DNA from 4 places in the Paenibacillus sp. SAF-068 genome. Region 3 is predicted to be linked to each of the others. Evidence: riboswitches for the same ligand, from Rfam matches in the RefSeq annotation. Region 3 holds a riboswitch; each other region holds the start of a gene.
The links. Region 3 has a riboswitch for cyclic di-AMP ahead of ACTHPG_RS02440 (hypothetical protein). Riboswitches for the same ligand answer to the same signal wherever they lie in the genome.

Region 1 (5,945 bases), 2.2 Mb from region 3:
CTGCCTGCATTGCAGAGCGGGCGTGTCGATCTGGTCGTTTCAGGCATGACGCCGACGGATGATCGGAAGAAAAGTATCGACTTTTCTGACACCTATTATAAATCAAAACAAGTCATTATGGTTCGCAATGTGGATAAAGACAAGTATCCAACCATGGCAGAACTCGAAAATGCAAAGATTGGCGTGCAGAAAGGTTCAATTCAGGAAACGATCGGCCAGAAGATTCCGGGAGCGAAACTTACTGCGCTTGATAAAATCTCGGATATCGTGCTTCAACTGCAAACGAAACGTATTGACGCGGCAATCGTTGAGGATACCGTAGCAGCCGGTTATTTGGATGATATCATTGGACTTGCTGCTGCTGTCCCGGACGAAGAGCAAGCAGAAGCTGCAATCGGGATTCGTAAAGGTAATACCGAGCTGCTAGCTGCAGTAAATGGAACGCTTGAGCGCTTGAAAAGTGAAGATAAAATCAACCAGATGGTGACGGATGCCAGTCTCCTGATGGCGGATAAAGCGAACAAATCACAAAATATTTTCCAAGTATTCTGGGAGTACAAAAGTTTCTATGCAACAGGTGTAGGCTACACCCTTTTATTGTCTGCACTTGGGGTTATCTTCGGGGTTATTATCGGGTTGATCATCTGTTTGTTCCGACTGCATGATGTTGCGATTCTGCGTTGGATCGGTACAGCTTATGTTGAAGTCATCCGTGGCACACCGATGTTGGTGCAACTGATGATTATTTACTACGGTTTTTCCCTGAGCTTTGGTATTAACTTCACTGCTCTTCAGGCAGGTATCATTACACTCTCAATCAATAGTGGTGCCTATCTGGCAGAGATTTTCCGTGCAGGTATTCAAGGTGTGGATCGTGGTCAGTTGGAGGCAGCACGTTCATTGGGTATGGGAAGAGGCGCGGCGATGCGTTATATCATCTTGCCACAAGCCTTCAAAGCTGTCTTACCAGCGATCGGTAATGAATTCATAACCATCATCAAAGAATCCTCCATTATCTCCGTAATCGGTATGGTGGACATTATGTATCAGGCCAGTGTTGTCAAAAACATTACGTACCAAGGCTTGAGTCCATTTTTGATTGCAGCGGCCATTTATTTTGTAATGACATTCATTTTGTCCAAGCTGCTGGGACGACTGGAAAGGAAGTTGAGTGCAAGTGATAGACGTTAGACAATTACACAAATCTTATGGAAATAACAATGTGCTTAAGGGCATTAACGTGACGATTGGCAAAGGTGAGGTTGTCGTAGTTATTGGTCCTTCCGGTTCGGGAAAAAGTACATTCTTGCGTTGTCTGAACCTGTTGGAACAGCCTACCTCGGGTGAGATTGATTTTGAAGGCGTGTCAATCACCGATCCGAAGCACAACATCAACGCAACTCGTGAGAAAATGGGCATGGTGTTTCAGCATTTCAACCTGTTCCCACACAAAACGGTAGAGCAAAACATTACAATTGCTCCAATTAAAGTGAAGAAACAATCCACTCAGGAAGCGGAGAAAATTGCTGCTGATCTGCTTAACACTGTGGGCTTGTACGATAAAAAAGATGCATTCCCGAATCAGCTGTCCGGCGGACAGAAGCAACGGATCGCCATTGCCAGAGCATTGGCCATGCAACCGCATGTGATGCTGTTTGACGAGCCTACCTCGGCGCTGGACCCTGAGATGGTCGGCGAAGTACTGGATGTCATGAAGCGTCTTGCAGAAGGCGGGATGACCATGGTCATCGTAACACATGAGATGGGCTTTGCACGTGAAGTGGGAGACCGTATCCTGTTCATGGATGGCGGGGTTATTGTGGAAGAGGGAACACCTGATGAGGTGTTTGGAGCACCGAAAAATTCACGTACACGTGATTTTCTTGCAAAAGTACTCTAAATGAAATGATCGATAGCGTTACTGACTTCGAGTCGGTGGCGCTATTTTTTTATGAAATAATAACATACAGGATTCGAAAAAGTAACTATTCTGTTACCAATTATAAAGGAATCATAATGCCCAACTTTTCTAAAGGTTGCTGTATTCTTACATAAGCTTACATGCTAGAACCATTTGGTAAGAATTACTACAAGTTCAGGTTACAAAATTGTGATATATTGAACACTGCCGAAACTTCCGGACAGGGAGTGCGGGGGATGTAACGATGCAGAATGTGCAGGGGGAAGATCTACAGCACACTGCTTGGGGTGAATTAGGGGTACATATCGTTTCAACTGTAATGATGAACCTATAGGGTGGGCTCCTCATCCGAATCCGACAACTAACTTCGCAGGCACAATGAGGGAGGAAGACCATGATTAACAAGAAACGTATAGCCAAAACAGCAGTAGCATTAATGACAACAGCAATGCTCATTCAAGCCGTTCCGGCTCACGCCGATTCAGTTCATGTGGCCAAAGAGGGGGATACCTTCTACACCTTATCGAAACAATACGGAGTAGCAATCAACACGTTAGTTAAAGCAAACAATGACATCTCGCCTTACAATATTTATGGTGGTTTGAAAATTACAATTCCCGGTAAGGCAAACCATGTAGCTGCCGCGGCGGCGGAAAGCAAGGCCCAAGCCAAAACGGTTACGACAGCAAGCTTGGACGTGAACACAGATAACAAAGTGGTTCAAGCCTGGGGTAAAACATTTGATTACAGCAAAGCTGTGAACGTGAAAGCAACGGCATACTCTGCAGATCCGTCTGAAAATGGAGGATGGGGTGCTGTCGATTATTTCGGGAATGACCTTGAACTGGGTACGATTGCAGTTGATCCAAGTGTGATTCCACTTGGAACCAAAGTACTGGTAACTGGTCACAGCCATCCAGGATTGCCAAAACAGGCTTTTGTAGCCACGGCACGTGATGTGGGCGGTGCAATCAAGGGGCACCGGATTGATATCTTCATCCCGGGTAGCAAGCAATCTGTAAGCACATTCGGTTTTCAGGATATTGAGCTGTACATTCTGAAATAGAAAGTAAATTATAATTAAAAGAATTCAAACAGGGTGTCTGCCAGTCGCTAACTTGCGATTGAACAGCACCCTTTTATATTCTTATTTATAATACGGTCAGCCTAATCTTTGGCCTTTGGCAATCCCAGCATTTCGTCCAAGGTGACCAGTTCATACCCCCGATTACGCAATTCCTCAATAATCTCTGGCAAAGCCTCAATCGTGCCGTTTAGATTAGATCCTACACCGCCTCCTGCATGTTGCAGAACGATGGAGCCAGGTTTGACGGCAGACAGGATGTTATCTTTCACCTCTGTCTTAGAAAGGCCTTTCCAGTCCAGTGAGTCTACGTTCCAGTTCACAATGCTATAGTGTTGTCTGGCAGCCCAACGCAGCTGTTCCTCATTAATGTCTCCATAAGGCGGACGAATCATCTTGGGAGTATATCCCGCCAGACGTCGAATTATATCCCCGGTATGTAAAATTTGTTTGCGAAAGGCATTCATCGACAGCTTACTGAATTCCGGATGATTGTAGCTGTGATTGCCGACCATATGCCCTTCCTTAACGATGCGTTTCACCAGATCGGGATGCTTCTCAGCACGACTACCTACGATAAAGAATGTAGCTCTGACATTGTATTTCTTCAATACATCAAGTACCTGTGGAGTAAACCGTGGATCAGGTACATCATCAAAAGTCAGTGCAACTTTCTTTGTTGAAGGACCATTGGTTTTGAACGTATCGGCATATTTTTGACGTAATTGTCCCAATGTCAGTTGTTCTTCTTCCCCGGAATCTGAACCGGATACCGATTCACCTGGAGGGCTTGAAGAATCCCGAGATGAAACCGGTGCATGATATCCTCCGAAGAAAATAACGATAACCATCAGCATGATGAGGCGTATGCGCATAATATCAGCCTCCTTTTCCAAAATAACGTTCTCCTTGGTATGCCCGAGGTCTCCAATAAATATGCGTAGTGTGAGAAGTTTCATTGTTGATTCATCCCATGAAGGCCATAATTCCTCCATATATATCATATAGAAAAGGGTAGGTGGATAGGATATGAGTACATATGATTTGAAGTCCATACGTTTACAGGTGATTGAAGCAGGCGAGGATAAGGTTTTTCTTGTTACCGGAGGGAAGGCGCATATTGGTGCTGTGGCCACGTTCTATGTAGATCATGAGCGCGTAAGCGGAACGACGGTACATATTCCGGGTCATAAGGAACAGGAGTTGTGTGAGCGGCTAGCCCGAAAGGCGGCTTTACAGCTGAAAGTAACAGTCACGGTAATCATGGGTATCCATTTTGATTCGATCACGCGGATGCAGATTGATGAAATCGTGCAGACTGCAGAGAGGCTGATGGAGGATCATCTGAGCAAGGGGAAATGATCTTCTTAATATAAAGAGCAATCGCAAGTTTTGATTTTATTTGCTAAAATTGAAACGAGTTGCAGATTGTTACGTATGTATGTTTATATACGATGTAATATTGACTAGGAGGAATAACATAATGTCCATTTTTAAACGTTTGCGTGATTTAACCATGTCTAACATCAACGCCATTATTGACAAGGCGGAAGATCCAATCAAGATGACGGACCAATATATCCGTGACATGCAAGAGGATCTGGAAGATGCGGAGAAAGCAGTAGCTCAACAGATCGCGATTGAGAAGAAATTTAAGCAGCTATTCGAAGAGCAGGAAGCTCTTGTGAAGAAACGTGAAGAACAGGCGCATACAGCGGCACGAGCTCAGAATCTGGATTTGGCCCGCAGGGCTTTGGAAGAGAAAAAAACAGCTGAAGAGAAGATGGCTGAGTACAAAACCAGCTATGATCAAAACAAGGCTTCAGCAGATAACCTGCGCGGCAAGCTCGACGAGATGCGTAAGCAATTGACTCAAATGAAGAACAAACGCGAAACACTGGTAGCCCGCTACAATGCAGCAAAAGCTCAAACGGAAATCAACAAAGCGTTAAATGGGTTTGGCTCTGATACTGCAAGTGCTGGAATGAAGCGTATGGAAGAGAAAATGATGCAGATGGAAGCACAGGCGGAAGCAAGCAATGAAATGTCATCCAAAGGCAAGTCTTTGGATGAAGAGTTCGAGAAGTTGGGTAAAGATCAGGCTGTTGAAGATGAACTCGCAGCATTGATGAAACAGTACGATAATAAGAATTAATACCTTGTAAGTCAGCAGGGTTGACCAGCGGAGGAGAAGAGCATTTCTCCTTCGCTTTTAAATGCGGTTCATGTTGATATGTGGGGGCTGTGTAAATGGATTTAAATATTTTGGCGATGCTGGTCTGGACAGTATCTGGTTCGGTTTTGCTGTTTGTTTTGATGTATGTCGACTCACTGTTCACGAAATATAAGGATTTTGCTGAAGTTAAGGCTGGCAATATGGCCGTTACTACACGTATGGTGATGAAATTATTTGCACAAGGGTATGTACTGGCTACGTCCATTTCTACGGCTGGTCACCTTGGTGAAGCATTATTGGTCTCCGTTGTATCCTTTATCATTTTGTTGATTCTGGAGAGTGTTGTACACTTTATGATTCGCAGATGGGCCAATCTGGATCTGGATACCGGAATACAGCAAGGGAAGACCGGATACGGGTTATTCTCTGGCGCTTTACATATCGTGGGCGCACTGATTATTGCAGCTTGTTTATAAGATAAGGAACAGGAGTAATTCTCATGAGTGTATGGAAGCGAATTAAAGGAATACTAACGAAACCCGAACCACCGCAGGCAGAGAAAACCATGCTTCAGCTTGCACCTGGTGATATCTGTGAGGTTTCTCTGGTCACTTATGAAGTCGTTGGTCGGGTACAAAATCGCGCTCGAAATGCAGTTGTGCTCACGCTGCAGGATGGTACCGCATTTCGATATTTGCATATCGAAGAACGGGAACTCACACGTTACGCCCTATATACACCCATTGATGGCAGGCTTGATGCAC
Region 2 (5,945 bases), on a different contig from region 3:
TGCAAAATCAGTATTAAACAACTCCGCCAGATCAAGCTTCAACACATCTCCATGATGAACACGTACATTCGGATAAGGCTGCATCACTTCTCCGAGGATGGGGATCAAGCGCTGATCAATCTCTACGGCTGTGACAGGGCCTGCTACCCGAGCGAGTCTTTCGGTAAGAGCCCCAATGCCTGGTCCGATCTCTAACGCACCTTTGGACTCGTCCAAGTCGGCTGCATTCACGATTTTGTTCAGTATATTTTGATCGATCAAAAAGTTCTGACCTAGACTTTTCTTAAATGAGAATCCGTGTCTTTGAATAATTTCTTTAGTTCGCTTGGGCGTTGCAATTTCTATCGTCTCTTCCATATCCTTCATATGCTCACAATCCTTCACGTTCAATTTGCGCTAATGCTGTAGAGAACTCTTCCCGTGTAATCTGAAATACACTGAGACGTTTGTGGAACTGCTTACCGTTACAATATCCGATGCCCAGCAGATTGCCCATCTCCATGCGACGTGCAGCAGCCTGCGGATGCACAATAAGTCCTGCCGCGATCAGGTCCTCCCAATCGATCAGGCTCGGAGCACCTTCGTATGAAGTATGTACGCGTGCCAGAGCATGACGGATCGCCTCCGGTGAGGCATTCTCCACCCCAATATCCCCTTTGCGTGTTGCATCGGCTTCCGGAATGAAAGCATGTTTGCAGCCAGGCACCTTATTCGCAATGATTTTACGAATGCGTTCGCCGGCATGATCCGGATCTGTCAGTACGATGACTCCCCGTCTCTCCTGAGCAAGCGCTATCCGCTTCAGAATACGTTGGTTGATGGCTGATCCACCTGTTTCTATTGTATCGGCTTCCACGGCCCGACGGATGGCTACCGTATCATCACGGCCCTCCACCACAATGACTTCTTTTATCATGTTCCATTTCTTCCTTTCTAACGCAAAAAGAAGAGGAATATCCTCTTCTCTGCCAAACGGCGGGGGAGACTGAATTCAGACCCCTCCGCCGCATATTCCGCATGAATCATTCATGCAACTATTTTATAGCATTCCCATTTCAAAGTAAAACGATTTTAGTTCGCTTCCGGCTTCACCGGACCGATCACGTAGACCGTCTTGCCTTTCTTGCGTCCAAAATTCAGGGCATGCTTCACACTGTCATAATATACATCAATTTTGTTGCCTTTAATGGCACCGCCTGTATCTTCCGCACGTCGGAAGCCCAGACCTTCGATATATACCCACCAGCCAATTGGAATGACTTTGGGATCAACCGCGATGGTGCGCCCTTCCGTTACACGAGTACCGGAAGCTGTTTTAGTGCCAATGCCAGGCTCTTCGGAAGAGTAGGCAGTCATGGATACATTTTTAAGTACTTTGGAGTATTTAAAAGAAGTCCCGGATACGGTAATCACTTTGCTGCCCGAGGCAGATGTTTTCTTCGAGTTCGTTGTTGTAGCCTTTTTGGTTGTTGAAGTTTGTGCCGATACGGTCTGAATCTCAGGTTTTTTCACGACCGGTTTTGCTTTGGTGCCGACAGCGATCACTTTATCTACACGATTATTCGCGACGGATTTGCCGACCATTTTTTTGGAGACCAATTCTCCATCCTGAAATACCTTTTCGATGTGCTGTACAAGTGTACCTTCTTTGCCGTTTACAACGACACGGTTATCCCCTTTGTACAAGCTGGGGTCAGCCGTTTTAATTACTTTGTAAGCGATCGGTTGTTCTACATCCACTGTACGCTTTGTTACGCGCACTACACGGATCTTCATATCCGCTTTGATAGCAGTTCCAAGCGCCGGATACACTTTATCATTACTCTCAACTTGAATACCTGATTTTTGAATTGCATCTTCTACCGATGAATCCGTTGTATACAGAGTCTTGGTGTCTCCGTCTGCCGTAATGTTGACTGGAACGGCCCGCTCAATAACGATTCGGTCTCCATCTGTAATTGCCCCGTTCATGGACATGGATACCTTGTCGTGAGGGCTGACTGTGATCGACTGCTCCTCCAGCATTTCCTGAAGCATTCCTGTACGAGTCTCTACCACCTGAGCTTTGCCATCAATAACCAGTGAAATTTGTTTCCCGGCCTGACCGTAAACGACTAACAAGATCATGATTGTAAGCGCAATTGAGAAAATCGCGATCAATGCCATTTGACGCATGTTCTCATGCTTCCACCGCAACGCGAAAGACTTACTGGATGATCGTGACTCATGGGTCTCTTCTGGTTGGAATGTGCCCACTTCTCCGTCCTCCTTCATAGCCTCGCCGTCTAAAGTAATGCATGATGTCTTTGACGTGACTATACCAAATTTTCTACAGAACACAGATTGGACCAACATAATCCGGTTCTGCACCATGAATCAATCTTCGCAACATGATGTCATCCTCCTGAATACCTACCGTATGATGACAACATTTCTTTTATTCAAAAACAAAAAAGCCAAAGAAAGAGTGTAAGAGGAACTCTTTCGTGGCTTCCGAATGATTTTGAATATCGGAAATTCATGCACGAGGTTGCCTCTCTTTTTCCGCTTGCGAGGTTAGCTGTCGGGTTCGGGCGAAAGAGAGCCGCCCTATCTTAGGTCACCCGCTCATGGCGGATGCCCTTGAATTCACCCCGAGACCCAAAGAAGAAATCAAATACGGCTTCGCAGTTCCATACGCTGCTTTTGGGTCAGCGAACGTTGCGCATCGGCCAGATTCACCGATGTTTAAGCCCTATTGGTTCCCCCGCTCTCCGTTAACGGAGACTCAGCGAGACTGATTCATGAAAGTAATGTTGTTTCATCGGAAAGTGTCCCTTTGTTCATCCCCCGAACATCTGTCCAATTTTCCGCACAACAATTCACTGAAAAGATGATATCCTGTTTTGATGCATGTTGTAAAGCGTTGATCAAGTACGTTTTTCTGAATATTTGGTTAAAATATTGTAATATTCTTGATTTATTTGGATCAAAGGGCAAATTAACTCCGCTTACCTGCCTTTTTCACCTCATTTACTCGTTTTTTTAACGAATTCCAAATCGTTCCATGGCATTTTTGGTGGTTATTGCAGCAATTTCCTCGACTGAAATGCCTTTAATTTCCGCAGCTGCCTCTGCAACCAGACGTACATGCGCTGTCTCATTTCGTTTCCCACGATAAGGGTGAGGTGTCAAATATGGAGCATCTGTTTCAATGAAAAACCGGTCCATCGGAACCTTCGCGAGCACCTCTTTGGGCTGCTTTGCATTTTTGAATGTAATTGGTCCTCCGAAGGAGAGATGGAAGCCCATATCTAGACAACTCTTCGCTGTTTCCCAGCTGCCCGAGAACGAATGCATCACACCACCAACTTCACTCGCCTTTTCTTCACGCAAAATTCTTATGATATCCTCATGTGCATCCCGATTATGGATGACAATCGGCATGTTCACTTCACGTGCCAAAGCAATTTGTTGTCGTAATACGCGATGCTGTACTTCCTTCGGTGAAGTATCCCAGTGATAATCCAATCCAATCTCACCGATAGCAACCACTTTTTCATGCTTGCATAAAGATGCAATCCATTCCAGATCGCCCTCCTGCATTGTAATCGCATCGACGGGATGCCACCCTACAGCTGCATAGATAAAGTCATATGTCTCAGCAAGTTTCATTGTCGTTGGAATCGTCTCCCGGTTAAAGCCAATGTTGATCATGCGACCAACTCCCGCATCAACAGCACGCTGAATCATGTCCTCGCGGTCCTCGTCGAATTGTGGTGCATCCAGATGTGTATGTGTGTCGAACAGCATCATGTTTGTATCTCCCTTCATGTCGAAATAACGACTATCTTCTGTTGAAAGTTAAATTTGTAAAATTCAATAATTCATTGACTCCTATATAAAACATTTTGGGTAATCTGTGCATTACATTATTTCGTTTGTTTCTTCACAACTACAATATATAGAAGAAATACGAATATTCTGATCTATATATTGCTGATTGTGCCCGTTCTGCCTGCTTTCATTTACAAAATTATGTCGATCTACATATACGCCCCATTAAAGCAGATTACTGTATCATGAAAAATAGCTCTTTTAGAAAGTCTTTTGATCTCGAAATTCTTCATTGGATTATACCCACATGATTACAAGAAATAGGGGCGTATATGTGACGGTAATTCATGAATAATCGCATCCACCTTGTTTTGCGGGTAATACAAATGATGTTTCCCTCGATGAAGCCCGCTGATGGAACGGACAATGTCTGATACTTCTGACAACTCACGTAAATTGTCCTGTCGATCCAGAAGAAGAATCTGCTTATCGGTGGATTCATCCGGACGAAACACATCATACGGATTATCTGAAGGAAAATCAATTTCAAGATCATATTCGGGATCAAGGCCTGCCTGTACAAAAGCTTCCCGAATCTCTTCCATCATTGTCAAGTCGACCTGTTCAAGCTCTACATACTTATATAACTTGCGATCCATAAAACGTTCGCATAACTCACTCAGAACAGTATCGTCCTCCTTGCGCCACTGCGTAAATGCCGTCTGAATTAATGCTTCATCCAACTGCAAATATTCATCTACAGATAATTCTCCTGCAAATAATTGAGGGAGTGGATCAATCATGAAGCGAAATTGAAAACCATGCTGTATGAGTATTTTCGCTCGCTTGAATATTTGCCGCAATATAATTTCAGAACTACGAGTTACCGGATGGAAATAAATCTGCCAATACATCTGATACCTAGACATGAGGTAGTCCTCCACAGCATGCATGCCTGATTCCTTGACTACAATTCGTCCATGATAGGGACGCAGCATCCGAAGGATACGATCAAGGTCAATCGTGCCGTAATTTACACCTGTAAAATAAGCATCCCTGAGCAAATAGTCCATTCGGTCTGCATCAAGCGGACTGGTCACCAAGTTCACCACAATCGGTTTTTCATATGTTTTTTGAATGACAGACGCGACTTTCTCAGGAAAATCAGGAGCATACCGTCTTAAGATCGCCCCTACTTCGGTATCACCTGTAATAATGCGACAAGTCCAATCCTCGTGATTCATGTCAAAAGCTTCTTCGATGGAGTGAGAGAATGGCCCATGCCCGAGATCATGAAGCAGAGCTGCGCACAGAGCTACAATCTTTTCTTCCTTCGGCCAATCCGAATAATGACTTCTTTCAAATTGAGAGATGATCTTGCGTGTAATCTCATAAACACCTAGTGAATGTGAAAACCGACTATGCTCTGCTCCGTGAAAGGTAAGGTAAGATGTACCCAGTTGACGAATCCGGCGTAAACGCTGAAATTCCGGGGTGTTAATTAACTGCCATATAACCGGATCTTGCACGTGGATATAATTATGTACCGGATCTTTGAATACTTTCTCTTCCGTTAAACGTTGTTCCATGTCGACTCACTCCTTTAATTTCTTTTATATTAACGCTTTGGGCTCTGCGATTCATCTAAGATTCGACACATTATGACGAAATTTGTCGAATAACGTAGTTTTGTCGTTTTCCAAATCGACAAAGTTGACATTGATGTTTAAATGTGAAAAATGACTGCCAATCCCTTACCACCAGTAACCTTGTGAAAAACAGCCTTAATTTTAAGCTAATTTTAAGGTTGACTGTTTTGGGAATCGTTGGTATGATGAGTATCATAAAACATAAAATAATGTCGAATAATGACAATGATAGTTAGCTGAGAGGAGCACTGATTATAATGATGAAATCAACAGGTATTGTAAGAAAAGTGGACGAACTGGGACGGGTAGTTATTCCAATTGAATTGCGCCGTACGCTCGGTATTGGTGAAAAAGATGCTCTGGAAATCTACGTTGACGGCGAGCGCATCATGTTGAAAAAATATGAGCCTGCTTGTATCTTCTGTGGTAATGCAGAGAACGTTACTTATTTCAAAGGTAAAATTGTTTGTAACGAATGTA
Region 3 (5,945 bases):
GTGAAAGAAAACTTGTTGCTTGGCCTGGAGACAAGTGCGCCGGGGGTAAAGGTGTTCCCAGAGGATGTGCTGGCGATGTTTCCAGTGCTTGCTACGATGTATGGACGGCAGGGCGGGGATCTGAGTGGTGGGCAGCAGCAACAGTTGGCATTCGCTCGTGCGTTGGCTTCACGTCCCGGGTTGTTATTACTTGATGAGCCGACAGAAGGCATTCAGCCTTCTATCGTGGAGGATATTCGGCAGGTTATTTTGCAGCTCAAGGCAAAGGGAGACCTCTCGGTTCTGTTGGTAGAGCAAAGTATTGATTTCGTGCGAAGTGCCGCAGATTATATCTATATTATGGACAAAGGAACGATCACCTTGCATGGGACACCGCAAGAACTGGATATGTCGCAGTTTGAACATCATCTGTCTGTGTGATTCCTGTTAGCGTGTGGAGTATAAAGAAAGGTTTCAGGAACGCTTGTCCAGAATATTTGAGTATTTCGGGTATAACCGCCGGATGCATTCCGGGCAGATGTCATGGGTAAATTCGGCGTGGGTATGCTTCTCCAGATAACTCTCAACGGAGTTCCAATGTTCCTTTTCGTCCTTGATTTGTTTGCAGACAGCGCAAATAGGCAGGAGTCCGCGCAATGTGCGCACGTCAGACAGGGCCTTTTTTAATTGGCGTTCTGTCTTTTTCTGTTCGGTAATATCCATGTGTGCAATCAGAGCGAGATCGATATCCAAAATTGAATTCGCATGAGACAGAGGGGTGAGTTCCACGCGAAACCACCGCTCTTCGTTGCATGCCGCATGCACGCAGATGTCATATGTATGATTTCGATGAAAAGGTACTCCGCGTTCTTTCAAATTCTGTGCGACAAGTGCCGTGTGTGCGTTCTTGCTTCGTATTGCCCAGGCTTCCGTCAGATGCAGGTAATGTGTATGATTACTGCTCGCTTCCGGGTTGAGTAATGATTGGCCGAGTCCCTGTTGCCATGCGCGGTTACAACTGTGGATAACCCAATGGTGATCAACGATGATGAGTTGGTGACGAATGGACTGGAACGATAGCCTCTCCAGATCGGATGTAACATGTCTCATGGATGGGGCCCTCCTTGGCAGAAATTTTATCTCAGTTCATCTGGAATATCCAAAATGTCAGCAACCAGGTGTCTGAATCGGGTGGCTTTACGCGTGCCGTGAATGAGATTGGATAAACGGTAGGGTGGGATGCCATGCTGTTCGCAAAAGGTCTTCTGGTCCACTTGAAGTTCGGTTAGCCGTCGTTTGATGGCCCATCCGAACGGGGTCACTGGTTTTTTCTTGTTCTTGTTCAAAAGGGTTCACCCCTGGTTAGAATGTAGTATTCAGTCGCCATTTCTTCGTGTAAAATATATAGAGATGCGAGCTGTGTATTTTATTATATACGTAAATCCGTCATCTAACAATTAAAAAAGACGGAAAAAAGTGTATTTTGTGATGTTAAATGGCGTAAATACGTTAAATAAACAAATAAAACGACAAAAAACACGACGGCAAGGAGGTTGCCGCGTGTTTTTGTGTTTGTCTGAATGAAGGGGAGAAGGAAGAGGATTAGGCTCTGTAGGCATGAAGTCCAGCTCCAAGCATATGGAAACTGGGGAAAAATGATTTCATGGACATCGAGGTTGGTTGTACCAGTCCATCCGCAGCCGAGGCGCATACGGTATTCCATTCATTCTCCAGATCTGAGGCCAGGCGTACCATCAGATCTTTGGTTATATCGTTGTTCAGGGGAATGACTTTGGAGGCTTCGGTTATGCAGGCATTCATGGCTGAATGCAGGTAACCAAGGACCGCTTCCTCGACCGGGATGTCGAGGTGATGGTTAATCCAGGCGTGAACAGTGGAGAGGCAGCCAACCGAATCATATTTGGCGAAGATCTGTTCGAGCTGGCTGAAATCAATCCAGGGGTGCAGAGCGCGTGCCAGTCTGATCAATCGTTTTCCCATGGCGGCAGCTTGTTCTCTGAGATCTCCAGGAGTTCGCTGAACGTGGACCAGTTTATCGATCAGAGCTATCCGCCATGTATCCTTGTGATCTGCTGCGGTATAGATGCCTTTGATGGCCATGCCTTCAAGACGAACAATGCTGGGATGCAACTGACAACGCATGAATGATTCGAGATCTTCAGCATTACGAATGGTACCCTCCCTGATATGGATATCCATGCCGAAGGAATGGGTAAACCCTCCAACCTGAATAGAGGAATCAAGCAGTTTGACATAATCGAGCAGCTTATTCCCACGGTTCACAATCATTCGCCTCCTGTGTTCGTTAAATGTCATTTTAAATGACATTTATATTCCTTTTTGTTAACTTTATGTTTGAAAATCCGAATTATATGATAGTTATCATCCCATAAATGTCCGCTTTTTGTCAATAGTATCTGTTGAATTTAATGAATAGATTCTGATATTTAATATTTATGTCATTTTATATAACCTATTGTGTTATTTGTGTGGCGAAGTGCAGGGAGGACTATATATAAGGAAGGACTACATATTAATGAATCAACAAGATCGGCTCTAGCCGGAAAAGAGGGGATCAAATCTAAGGATATGCAGTTCATGGATAAACATGACGAGAATATGCGTTTTTTGAGGAAAATGCCTGGCTGAAAAAGAAGGTTTAAAAAATACTTTACTTTTATTTCTGAACCCGGTATAATCAATTCTGTTGCCGATTATTTACGACATGCGGTCGTGGTGGAATGGCAGACACGCTATCTTGAGGGGGTAGTGGGCGTATGCCCGTGGAGGTTCGAGTCCTCTCGACCGCATCATATGAACGATGAAGAAGAAGCTTTCCTTTAATGGAGAGCTTCTTTTTTTGTGTCTTTTCGAACAGTCGGGTATCCAGGGGTGAGAAAAAAGGCCATCCATTCCCGGGGGTAATGGTGCTCTACCTTCCGGCACGGGTGGCCAATGTACTATTTTTGCAGCAAATTCTTGATATCTTCTTCAATCTTGTCAGGTGTTGTTTTCGGAGCATAACGCTTAATTACCTGTCCGTTCTGATCCACAAGGAATTTGGTGAAATTCCATTTGATTGCTTTGGAGCCAAGCAGGCCTGGTGCTTCTTTGCTAAGGTGCTGGAAGAGAGGGTGAGCGCTTGAGCCATTCACATCAATTTTCTCAAACATCGGGAAGCTTACGCCATAATTCATCTGACAGAACTCGGCGATATCGTCGGAAGAACCTTTTTCCTGTGCAAATTGGTTGCTTGGAAAACCAAGGACTTCAAACGGGGCATCTTGGAACTTGTCTTGCAGTTCTTGCAGACCTTTGAACTGAGGGGTAAGTCCGCATGAGCTTGCGGTATTTACAATCAGTAACACTTTATCACGGTAGTCGGACATTTCAACTTCTTGGCCCCGAAGGGTATTGACTTTGTATTCGTAAACTGTCATCTAATCGCCTCCATGATATCATCTGATACCTCTTATTATATTGGATGCAATTAAATAATGCAAAACTAATATGGTGTTAAAAGAACCAAAACGGGCAAGTTGTGCAGAATACGTGAATGAAATGCGAAGTGACTTTCGTCAGAGTGAGAATTAGATAGCCTTGAAGAGATGGATAGAGTATAACCATGTTGTAAGCGTTATTATGGATCGGTATTGGCGAAAATCTGTCGATTCGGTGATCTGTACGGACTTTACACCGTCATGGTACGGGTGTATGATTCATAACGTAATTTCAATTTAAACTAAATTGTACCTGAAAAACGAAACAAACGATAATATCGCTCGATCTGATCTTAAGATATACGAACGATGTTTTAATCGCTGAGTTTCCATTCAGTCATGAGTGGGAAACGGGGGAACCAACAGAATGCGCTGTCCAGGACAGTAGGCATTCATGGGGTGAATTTTCCGGTGACAGCCGGAAATAGGGCGACTCTCGCGCCCGAATCCGTCAGCTAACCTCGTAAGCGTTAAAGGGAGAGGCAACAAGCCGTACGCTGGTTCATGGTGTTTTCGCCATGGATTCTTTAAGAAGCGTTCGGGAGGCCTTGGTCCCCCACGCTTCTTTTTTGTTGTCTTTTCACGCCAAGGGAGGAACGAATGATGGATACTGAGATGATCTTAGTGACTGCTCCAAATGAAGCAGGACGCAAATTTATCAAATTGCTGATGTACAAAAAAATGCCGTTTGCCGTTCTAACCAACAGTGCAGGGGAAGAGCGCAGACTCCGTAGAATCGGGGTAGAGCATGTCATTCGCATGAATACGGCTGCAGCTCAAAAATGGTTTTTGCCGCAGGGCAGCGTGGGCAACGTGTTTATTTTTGAGAACAGCCTGAACCTGACTTGCCGTTATTTACAGATCTGCCGTTCATGGACATCGAAATCCCTGTGCGTCATTACGGAACAGAGTCATCCAAAGGGCATCTATCGGGGCATGGGCGCAGACCGGATTGTATATTCACTCAATGGGGAAGTCGGCTTTCTCCTCAATGGTTAATGCCATAGCTTGTGATTGCTCAGGTGTAAGGTGCCTGTTATAATTGAATGTATCGATAAACGGAAATTTGAGGAGACTCATGCAAGATGGTGAGTCTTCTTTTTTATGCTTACAAGGAGGAATTGGCGTGCCGGATGTAGGTGGATTAAAGTGGTTGTTTTTTGATGTTGGAGATACGCTGGTGGATGAATGGGAGCCGGTTGATGATATTATCGGACAGTTCGTCCGCGAAGCCTGTGCTTTGGGGTATCCGGTAAAGATTGAGGCGGTACGCGAACTGTTCGCGAACTGTTACCAAAGTTATGAGCAATGGCCTATGAGAGTGGCGATTCGCACATTCGTTGACGACGAGGGACACCAGAAACAGATTCAGGACAAGCTGAAGTTTCAAAAAGATCTTGAACGTCCTTTTCCTTCAGCGGATTCCGTTCTCCAGCAGTTGTCACGGTATTATCGCATTGGCATTATTGCCAATCAGAGTCCCGGAACGGAAGAGAGACTGGAGAGTTACGGACTGCGGAAGTATGTTGATGTTCTGGCCTGCTCGGCTGAAGAAGGGGTGTCCAAGCCAGATCCGGAGTTATACGCGGTGGCCCTGAAACAGGCAGGATGTACGCCAGAGGAAGCCGTCATGGTCGGGGATCGGATCGATAACGATATTATACCTGCTCGGAAGCTGGGCATGCGTACGATTCGAATTATGCAAGGTTACGGAAGATTCCAGCCAGACCGATCGGAGGACGAACGTGCGGATTGGACTGTTGATTCATTGGATCAACTCCTGCCGTTACTGGTGCCGAATCAGGATTAGGTGATTATTAATAAAAGAAGGCTGATCAATCTGGTATCGAATACCGGAGTTGATCAGCCTTTTTAGTATTTTATCAATAAGAACGTGATTAGAATAACCGGATCGTTTGAATGATCAGATAGATATTCAGCACCACGATAATCGAGGCAATGACCCATGAAATGATGTTGAGCCACAATTTGTTGGCGAATGCCCCCATGCTTTTTTTGTCACTCGTGAACATCACCAGGGGAATTACCGCAAAAGGCAATTGAAGCGACAGCACAACCTGGCTCAAAATGAGCAGTTCTTCTGTGCCGTGTTCTCCTGCAATCGCTGTGACAATTACCGCCGGGATGATGGCGATCAGACGTGTGACCAGTCGGCGCAGCCAAGCTGGAATTCGAATGTTCAGGAAGCCTTCCATCACAATCTGTCCAGCGAGTGTCCCTGTAAGGGTAGAATTCTGACCTGATGCTAACAACGCCACACCGAACAGGATACTTGCAACCGTTGTACCCAATAGAGGTGTCAGCAGATGGTAGGCATCTGCGATCTCGGCAACCTGTGTCATGCCGGCACTATGGAATACAGCAGCGGATACAATCAGGATGGCCGCATTGATGAACAAGGCGAGTGTCAGCGCGATTGTAGAG
Region 4 (5,945 bases), 630 kb from region 3:
GATGCTCATATTCATAAAGAAGCACATGACCGTTTATATTTTGTTGCGTCCACGAAAGGCGCCCCAGCGATTCAGTACCAATTTGGCAGCCCAGATCAATGCCATACTTCCGAAGATCGGGTAAAGGATGGATAGCAGCGAACTGAACCCAAACTGACTGAGTGAGTAACACAACAGCATAATGGTTAATGTAATGAAACGGGGATGGACACGTATATGTTGTCTGAGTTGCAAGGTCATTCCATAGATATCGGCTACAAAGGTACTGAATATTTCCATGAAAATAAGGGATACATATACAGATTGCACTGCCCATCCAAGTTGAAAGGCAATACTGCCCATTGGGATTTCGAATTGGATGATGCCCGGCATCTGTGCTGACATGGCAAAATGAGCTGCCATGAGCATGAAACCTACGCCAATTCCACCGAGTACGCCGCCCCACTTCAGTACATTCCGACTGCGAATCTGGTTGCCAACGGGTACCAGAACAGCCTGAGCTAATACCAGATTGAACGAAGTATACAGCAGTGGAGATAGCCATACTTGAATAGGGTTTGAGTCTGTGGTCAGTGTGATGAATCGGGAAGCACCTGGATGATGGATGGTACTTGTAATCATAAGCAGCGATAACAGGAGCATCATGGGAACGACAATGCTATTCATTTGAAGGATGGCTTGAATGCCCCGACCGAGAAGCAGATATGTCCCTACAAGTGTGACAATCAGACCGGTTTGATAATGCAAACCCAGATGTTCGACAAAAACGGAACCTGCTCCGGCAAGCATGACACTGTTCACACCAATGAGAATGAGAAGGGTCACCCACGTGATCCACTTACCCGCCTTGTGGCCGAATAGATGTTTGTTCAGATCTTCATAAGAGCGGGACCCTGTATCGTGAGCAATCAGCATCATTTTGGTACCTAACCAGACAAAGAGCATGGTGGATAAGCCTATGGTGACGGTGGCCCATTTGCCATACTGGGTAAAAAACTGCAAAATTTCCTGGCCTGTAGCGAAGCCGGCTCCAACAACCGTTCCGATGTATGTAAATGCGATCTGCAGCACCCGAAATGCCTGTTTCATGTGTTTCCCCTCTCAGGCCCCTGTTTAGTTTGGACATGCGGGTACCATGGTACAAGGTATGCTTGACCCACGAAAGTCATGACAATCGATCATGAGCTATGGCTTGAATTGTCTCTCAAGGACAGCACCCAGGCAATTTCGCTTGAACTTATAGATAGATATATGATACTTTTACCTCATAGGATAGGCTTGGGAGGTCAAATCATGGAATTATTGAAACAACGAATTTTACAAGAAGGTGTAGTCATCTCGGAACAAGTTTTGAAGCTGGATGGTCTGTTGAACCACCAGATTGATCCTGCGTTAACGATGGAGATGGGACGCGAGTTCGCTGCCCGTTTTCGTGAAAGTGGAGTGACTCGGGTAATCACGGTAGAATCCTCAGGAATTCCGGTTGCGTTTGCCGCAGCTTATGAACTTGGGGTGCCACTTGTGTTCGCCCGTCGCAAAAAAACACTTCTGGCTGATCCTGATGCTTACTGTGAACGTGTGCCTTCCTTTACCAAAGGAATTGTAACGGACATTATGGTATCTCGCGAGTTCATTCATGAGAATGACCGTATTTTGTTCATTGATGATATTATTGCCAATGGAGATGCCGCTCGTGGCGTCATCAAAATAATTGAGCGTTCCGGTGCCGAACTTGTTGGATTCGGCGTTGTGGTCGAGAAAAGTTTTCAGGCAGGGGCAAGAACGATTCGTGAACAGGGCATACCGGTTGAAGCCTTGGTACGCATTCGTTCTCTGAATGATGGAACAGTACAATTTGACGATAACGAAATGTGACATTTTAAAGGAATAGGGCCTATTTTTTGAACTATGCCTTTGCATGACCGCGGATTTCATTTATAATGGGGTTATGTTAGGGAGAGGAGGCAACACCATGGGGAACCAACCGGCAACAGAACAATTCTTTAATGATAAGCTGGCGGAATCGAAAGTTCATTTTGAACGTGCCCTGGATTGTAAACATACGGAATTCGATGACCTTTATCCCTATATGATTGAACATCCTCAATTTTTCTGGTACAAACGCTACGTTGCCTGGTCAGAATTACTGACGATTGTAGGCTTATGCGAAGAGTTGTCCTTCTCTTGGAAAGAACAATTTACACCGCATCAAGTGGAGTACCTTGAAGAACGTGTGATGTCCGCCAAAGTGCTTGATTTTTGGTTCGAGAAGAACGACAGCAAAGAGCACGCGCAGCGGTAACTTTCAGTCGGGACATAATTTCGAATGACATGACAGTCCAATACAGTCACGTGAGACCTAAATGACTTTTCATTTAGGTCTCTTTTTGTAAATAAATTTGGAATATAGGAGCCATGCGCATGATTAGTGATACAGAATTGGACGCCCTGCGTCTGTCAGGTGAGAAAGTCAGAGTAGTACGGGACGAGCTGGAATCGAACGATGTAACCGGAATTGTTGTTGCCTGGGATGGGGAGCAAGTACTTATCCGTCGTCAGAATCGACGTGTCGTCAAGTTGGATCGTGGTTACCGATATCAGTTGTTCAGCGAACCGCGCCAGAGCCCACTTGGTGAGTAAAAGCCTAGCACTATGGCTGAACCATGAGACGTTTAATTGTTTGGAATTACCATGATTACTTGGCATAATTGACTCACTCAGGAGAGAAGATAGGTACAGTGAGGAAGAACTGTAACTATAGCCGAGAGGGTGTGCTGCAAGCCATGACATTGATGAATGATAAAGTTCATGCCTACAAGGATCAGATTGGAGCATTAAGCGATGTGCTGCCAGGTGTGGTCAAGTCGTATCATGAGTTTACGGGAGAATGTTTTCAACCTGGTGTGATTGATGCCAAGACAAAACAGCTGATTGCGCTCGGCATTGGATTGTTCGCCAACAATGAGGTATGTACCTTCTACCATGTAGAAGAAGCCCGTGCCAAGGGTGCTACTGATCAGGAGATCATGGAGACCGTTGCCGTGGCCGGAGCTGTAGGAGGCGGACATGCCCTGTCTCAGGGCGCGATGCGAGTACAGAAGGCGCTGCATTAAGTGCACATGGGGGTAGTCCAAGGACTGTTCGCATAAATGGGAAGCAAACAAAAGAGGAGGTTCCGGGTTAATCCGGAGCCTCCTCTTATTAATTTTGCCTACATTTTACCCAACATTTTATCATACATAAACTGTCCAGTTACCCGACGTGCTGTCACGTAACGATCATTGAAGTAAGGGTTGGTCATTTTAGTGATGCTGACACCTTTGCTGCTGGAGGCGTGAGCAAATTGTCCGCCGCCGATATATACACCTGTATGTGAAATGCCTTTGCCCGTCGTATTGAAGAACACCAGATCACCTGTACGAATGTTGCTTTTCGATACAGGAGTACCTGCTTTGGCTTGCTGCTGGGAAGTACGTGGCAATTCAATACTATATTTGTTGAAGAGATATCTCATAAAACCAGAACAATCGAAGCCGGCTACAGTCGTGCCACCCCATTTGTAAGGTATACCTGTCATGTTGTTCACTACGGAGTTGATACTGCTAGCCTCTGTGCTTGTTGCCCCGGATGTAAATAGTACAGCTGCTCCAAAAATGGAGATAATCAGTTTTTTCAAAATCAATGTTCTCCCTTCGATGCCTACGGAGTTAGCTAAGGGTTCGGTAGAAGGTTCCCTATATTTCCTATGTATAAGAATAATTCACCCAAAATGGTTCCCCCGTTTTCAAACATGAAACTCGGCAAATGAATAATTAAGTTTTTGTAACTATTTGAAACTATATTGCATAAATGCGTAATTGTCAAACCCATTTAAAGCCCTTCTTAGTGCCCCAATGTTATCGGAATTACGGTTTTTATATGCAAGAAGCGATTAAGTTTGGGTATCATTCATGACAAAAACGTCATTATTGATTCGTTTAGAACGAATTTGGATAAATAAATAGGTTTGTCATGAGTTGAAAGAACTATTCCGTTATGTAGAATTAAAGAGATTATATTGATTAAGTTGCATATATTGACAAAAATATATTTTTTGCATATTATCTCAGTATCCAAACCACATATTGGATGAAAATAGATCTATTTTGTTATACATCTAAATTAGGGAGGTTAGGAACTGGCCTTATAGGCAAGGTTGAATTCTGGGTTTTATCAAAATGAACATGGGAGAGTGTTACATTTGAAAGCGAAGAAAATAATTACTTTTGTTCTGGCATGCACGATGGTATTCTCAACAGTTGGAATGGCAGTTCTTCCTGTAGGGACGGTATCTGCTGCGGATGCATCGGGTACAACAGCGAGTATTTCTGATATTTTGAAGAACCAGCTGCCGAATGGAGGTTGGAGAAAAGATTATAAACAAACCAGCGGAGAGTGGGCGAAGTCCACGATAGACAATAAGGCTACATACTCAGAAATTAGAAGATTGGCGAAAGAATTTAAAAAGACAAATGATCCTCGTTACTCCGCAGCTGCAATCAAAGGAATTAACTTTTTGATCAATATGCAGTATTCGAACGGCGGATGGCCACAAGTCTATCAAAGCTCCGGATATCACAAACATATCACTTACAATGATGATGCCATGATCAACGTAATGTACATGCTGGATGAAGTAGCAACGCGTAAAGGCGATTTCTCATTTATCGACAGCACACTTGCCAATCGAAGTAAAAATTCAGTTGCTAAGGGCGTAGATGCGATCCTGAATACACAGGTCATTTCAGGCGGTAAGCTGACAGCATGGGGACAACAACATGACTCCAGTTCCCTTAAACCGGCAAGCGCAAGAATCTATGAAGTACCATCGCTGACAGCTGGAGAGAGTGTAACGATTGTTAAATTTCTCAAAACGAGACCTGCCAACGCGAAAATTACCGCATCCATTAAAGGAGCAGAGCAATGGTTTAACAAGGTGAAAATTACGGGTTACAGGTATGAAAGAGCAAATGGAGATAGCAAAATTATCGCTGACTCCAAAGCGGCACCGATTTGGGCACGCTTCTATGAGATCGGAACGGATAAACCCATCTTTATTGGTCGTGATGGGGTAGTCAAATACAAATTAAGTGATATTGATAAAGAAAGAAGAGGCGGTTACGCATGGTATGGCAACTGGCCTTCCAAGCTGTAATTTGTATGATCCCTTCGTTTTAACGAACCAAACAATGAGCTGTTAAAGGTAAATCCCGAATCGACATAAATGTCTGGTTCGGGATTTTATGTTATTATTTTCAGTGTTGACATGATAGATTCCGCATGATATATTATTTCTTGTCGCCGAGATTAAAGAAGATACAATATGCGGTCGTGGCGGAATTGGCAGACGCGCACGGTTCAGGTCCGTGTGGGCTAACCCCCCGTGGAGGTTCGAGTCCTCTCGACCGCATCTAATAAAAAGACGCCTCAAGCTAACGCTTGAGGCGTTTTTTTTGTTTGCATTTTTGATATTTATTGTGCTGCGGTAACATTAATGCTGTCAACATTCGGTCCTTCTGTTCCCGTCGTAACAACTTTCAAGGTATTGGTCCCCGTGTTCATGGGGACCTGAATTGTTTTTTCAATCCATGTGGACCAGCTTCCCGTTGCCGGAAAGGGCTCGTTGCTGATGACTTTGGTTCCGTTAACAAAAATGTCGAGGTTACGGGTTCCGCTTTCCAGCGCATAACGAAACTTTACGTTTTTGGTGCCTGTAATCGTGTTGTTAATAGCGTTCCATTGAATGGCTGAACCAGTCATTGCATTGAAGTTGACATACCCGGAACCAGTGTAACCAGGATAGATCGTTTCAATGGCAGCTTCCGTAAGTGTCGTTCCGGTCTCTGCTTCATACGTAGTGCCACTGCCTGTATTTCCGCCGTTATTCCCGCCAGTAATATTGGCAA

Region 1: another riboswitch for cyclic di-AMP. It lies ahead of ACTHPG_RS11845 (3D domain-containing protein); the one in region 3 lies ahead of ACTHPG_RS02440 (hypothetical protein).
Region 2: another riboswitch for cyclic di-AMP. It lies ahead of ACTHPG_RS27230 (ubiquitin-like domain-containing protein); the one in region 3 lies ahead of ACTHPG_RS02440 (hypothetical protein).
Region 4: another riboswitch for cyclic di-AMP. It lies ahead of ACTHPG_RS05485 (C40 family peptidase); the one in region 3 lies ahead of ACTHPG_RS02440 (hypothetical protein).

Annotation. Positions count from the first base shown of each region.
Region 1 covers NZ_JBQCJX010000001.1:2,750,133-2,756,077, reverse strand. The annotation lists gene ACTHPG_RS11855 (ABC transporter substrate-binding protein/permease) at 1-1,191, shown strand, start outside; gene ACTHPG_RS11850 (amino acid ABC transporter ATP-binding protein) at 1,178-1,900, shown strand; cyclic di-AMP (ydaO/yuaA leader) riboswitch at 2,117-2,313, shown strand; gene ACTHPG_RS11845 (3D domain-containing protein) at 2,316-2,987, shown strand; gene ACTHPG_RS11840 (polysaccharide deacetylase family protein) at 3,089-3,880, opposite strand; gene ACTHPG_RS11835 (hypothetical protein) at 4,035-4,367, shown strand; gene ACTHPG_RS11830 (PspA/IM30 family protein) at 4,489-5,160, shown strand; gene ACTHPG_RS11825 (DUF350 domain-containing protein) at 5,256-5,657, shown strand; gene ACTHPG_RS11820 (DUF4178 domain-containing protein) at 5,681-5,945, shown strand, end outside.
Region 2 covers NZ_JBQCJX010000010.1:49,823-55,767, forward strand. The annotation lists gene rsmA (16S rRNA (adenine(1518)-N(6)/adenine(1519)-N(6))-dimethyltransferase RsmA) at 1-366, opposite strand, end outside; gene rnmV (ribonuclease M5) at 371-916, opposite strand; gene ACTHPG_RS27230 (ubiquitin-like domain-containing protein) at 1,072-2,256, opposite strand; cyclic di-AMP (ydaO/yuaA leader) riboswitch at 2,530-2,783, opposite strand; gene ACTHPG_RS27235 (TatD family hydrolase) at 3,025-3,795, opposite strand; gene ACTHPG_RS27240 (HD domain-containing protein) at 4,128-5,405, opposite strand; gene ACTHPG_RS27245 (AbrB/MazE/SpoVT family DNA-binding domain-containing protein) at 5,723-5,945, shown strand, end outside.
Region 3 covers NZ_JBQCJX010000001.1:582,329-588,273, forward strand. The annotation lists gene urtE (urea ABC transporter ATP-binding subunit UrtE) at 1-420, shown strand, start outside; gene ACTHPG_RS02415 (hypothetical protein) at 454-1,089, opposite strand; gene ACTHPG_RS02420 (XRE family transcriptional regulator) at 1,116-1,325, opposite strand; gene ACTHPG_RS02425 (urease accessory protein UreF) at 1,582-2,283, opposite strand; tRNA gene ACTHPG_RS02430 (tRNA-Leu) at 2,728-2,810, shown strand; gene ACTHPG_RS02435 (glutathione peroxidase) at 2,961-3,440, opposite strand; cyclic di-AMP (ydaO/yuaA leader) riboswitch at 3,810-3,985, shown strand; gene ACTHPG_RS02440 (hypothetical protein) at 4,101-4,499, shown strand; gene ACTHPG_RS02445 (HAD family hydrolase) at 4,627-5,310, shown strand; gene ACTHPG_RS02450 (Nramp family divalent metal transporter) at 5,399-5,945, opposite strand, start outside.
Region 4 covers NZ_JBQCJX010000001.1:1,216,956-1,222,900, forward strand. The annotation lists gene ACTHPG_RS05460 (YkvI family membrane protein) at 34-1,089, opposite strand; gene ACTHPG_RS05465 (xanthine phosphoribosyltransferase) at 1,294-1,875, shown strand; gene ACTHPG_RS05470 (hypothetical protein) at 1,973-2,302, shown strand; gene ACTHPG_RS05475 (hypothetical protein) at 2,422-2,640, shown strand; gene ACTHPG_RS05480 (carboxymuconolactone decarboxylase family protein) at 2,784-3,113, shown strand; gene ACTHPG_RS05485 (C40 family peptidase) at 3,212-3,676, opposite strand; cyclic di-AMP (ydaO/yuaA leader) riboswitch at 3,682-3,813, opposite strand; gene pelA (pectate lyase) at 4,232-5,194, shown strand; tRNA gene ACTHPG_RS05495 (tRNA-Leu) at 5,365-5,449, shown strand; gene ACTHPG_RS05500 (carbohydrate-binding protein) at 5,512-5,945, opposite strand, start outside.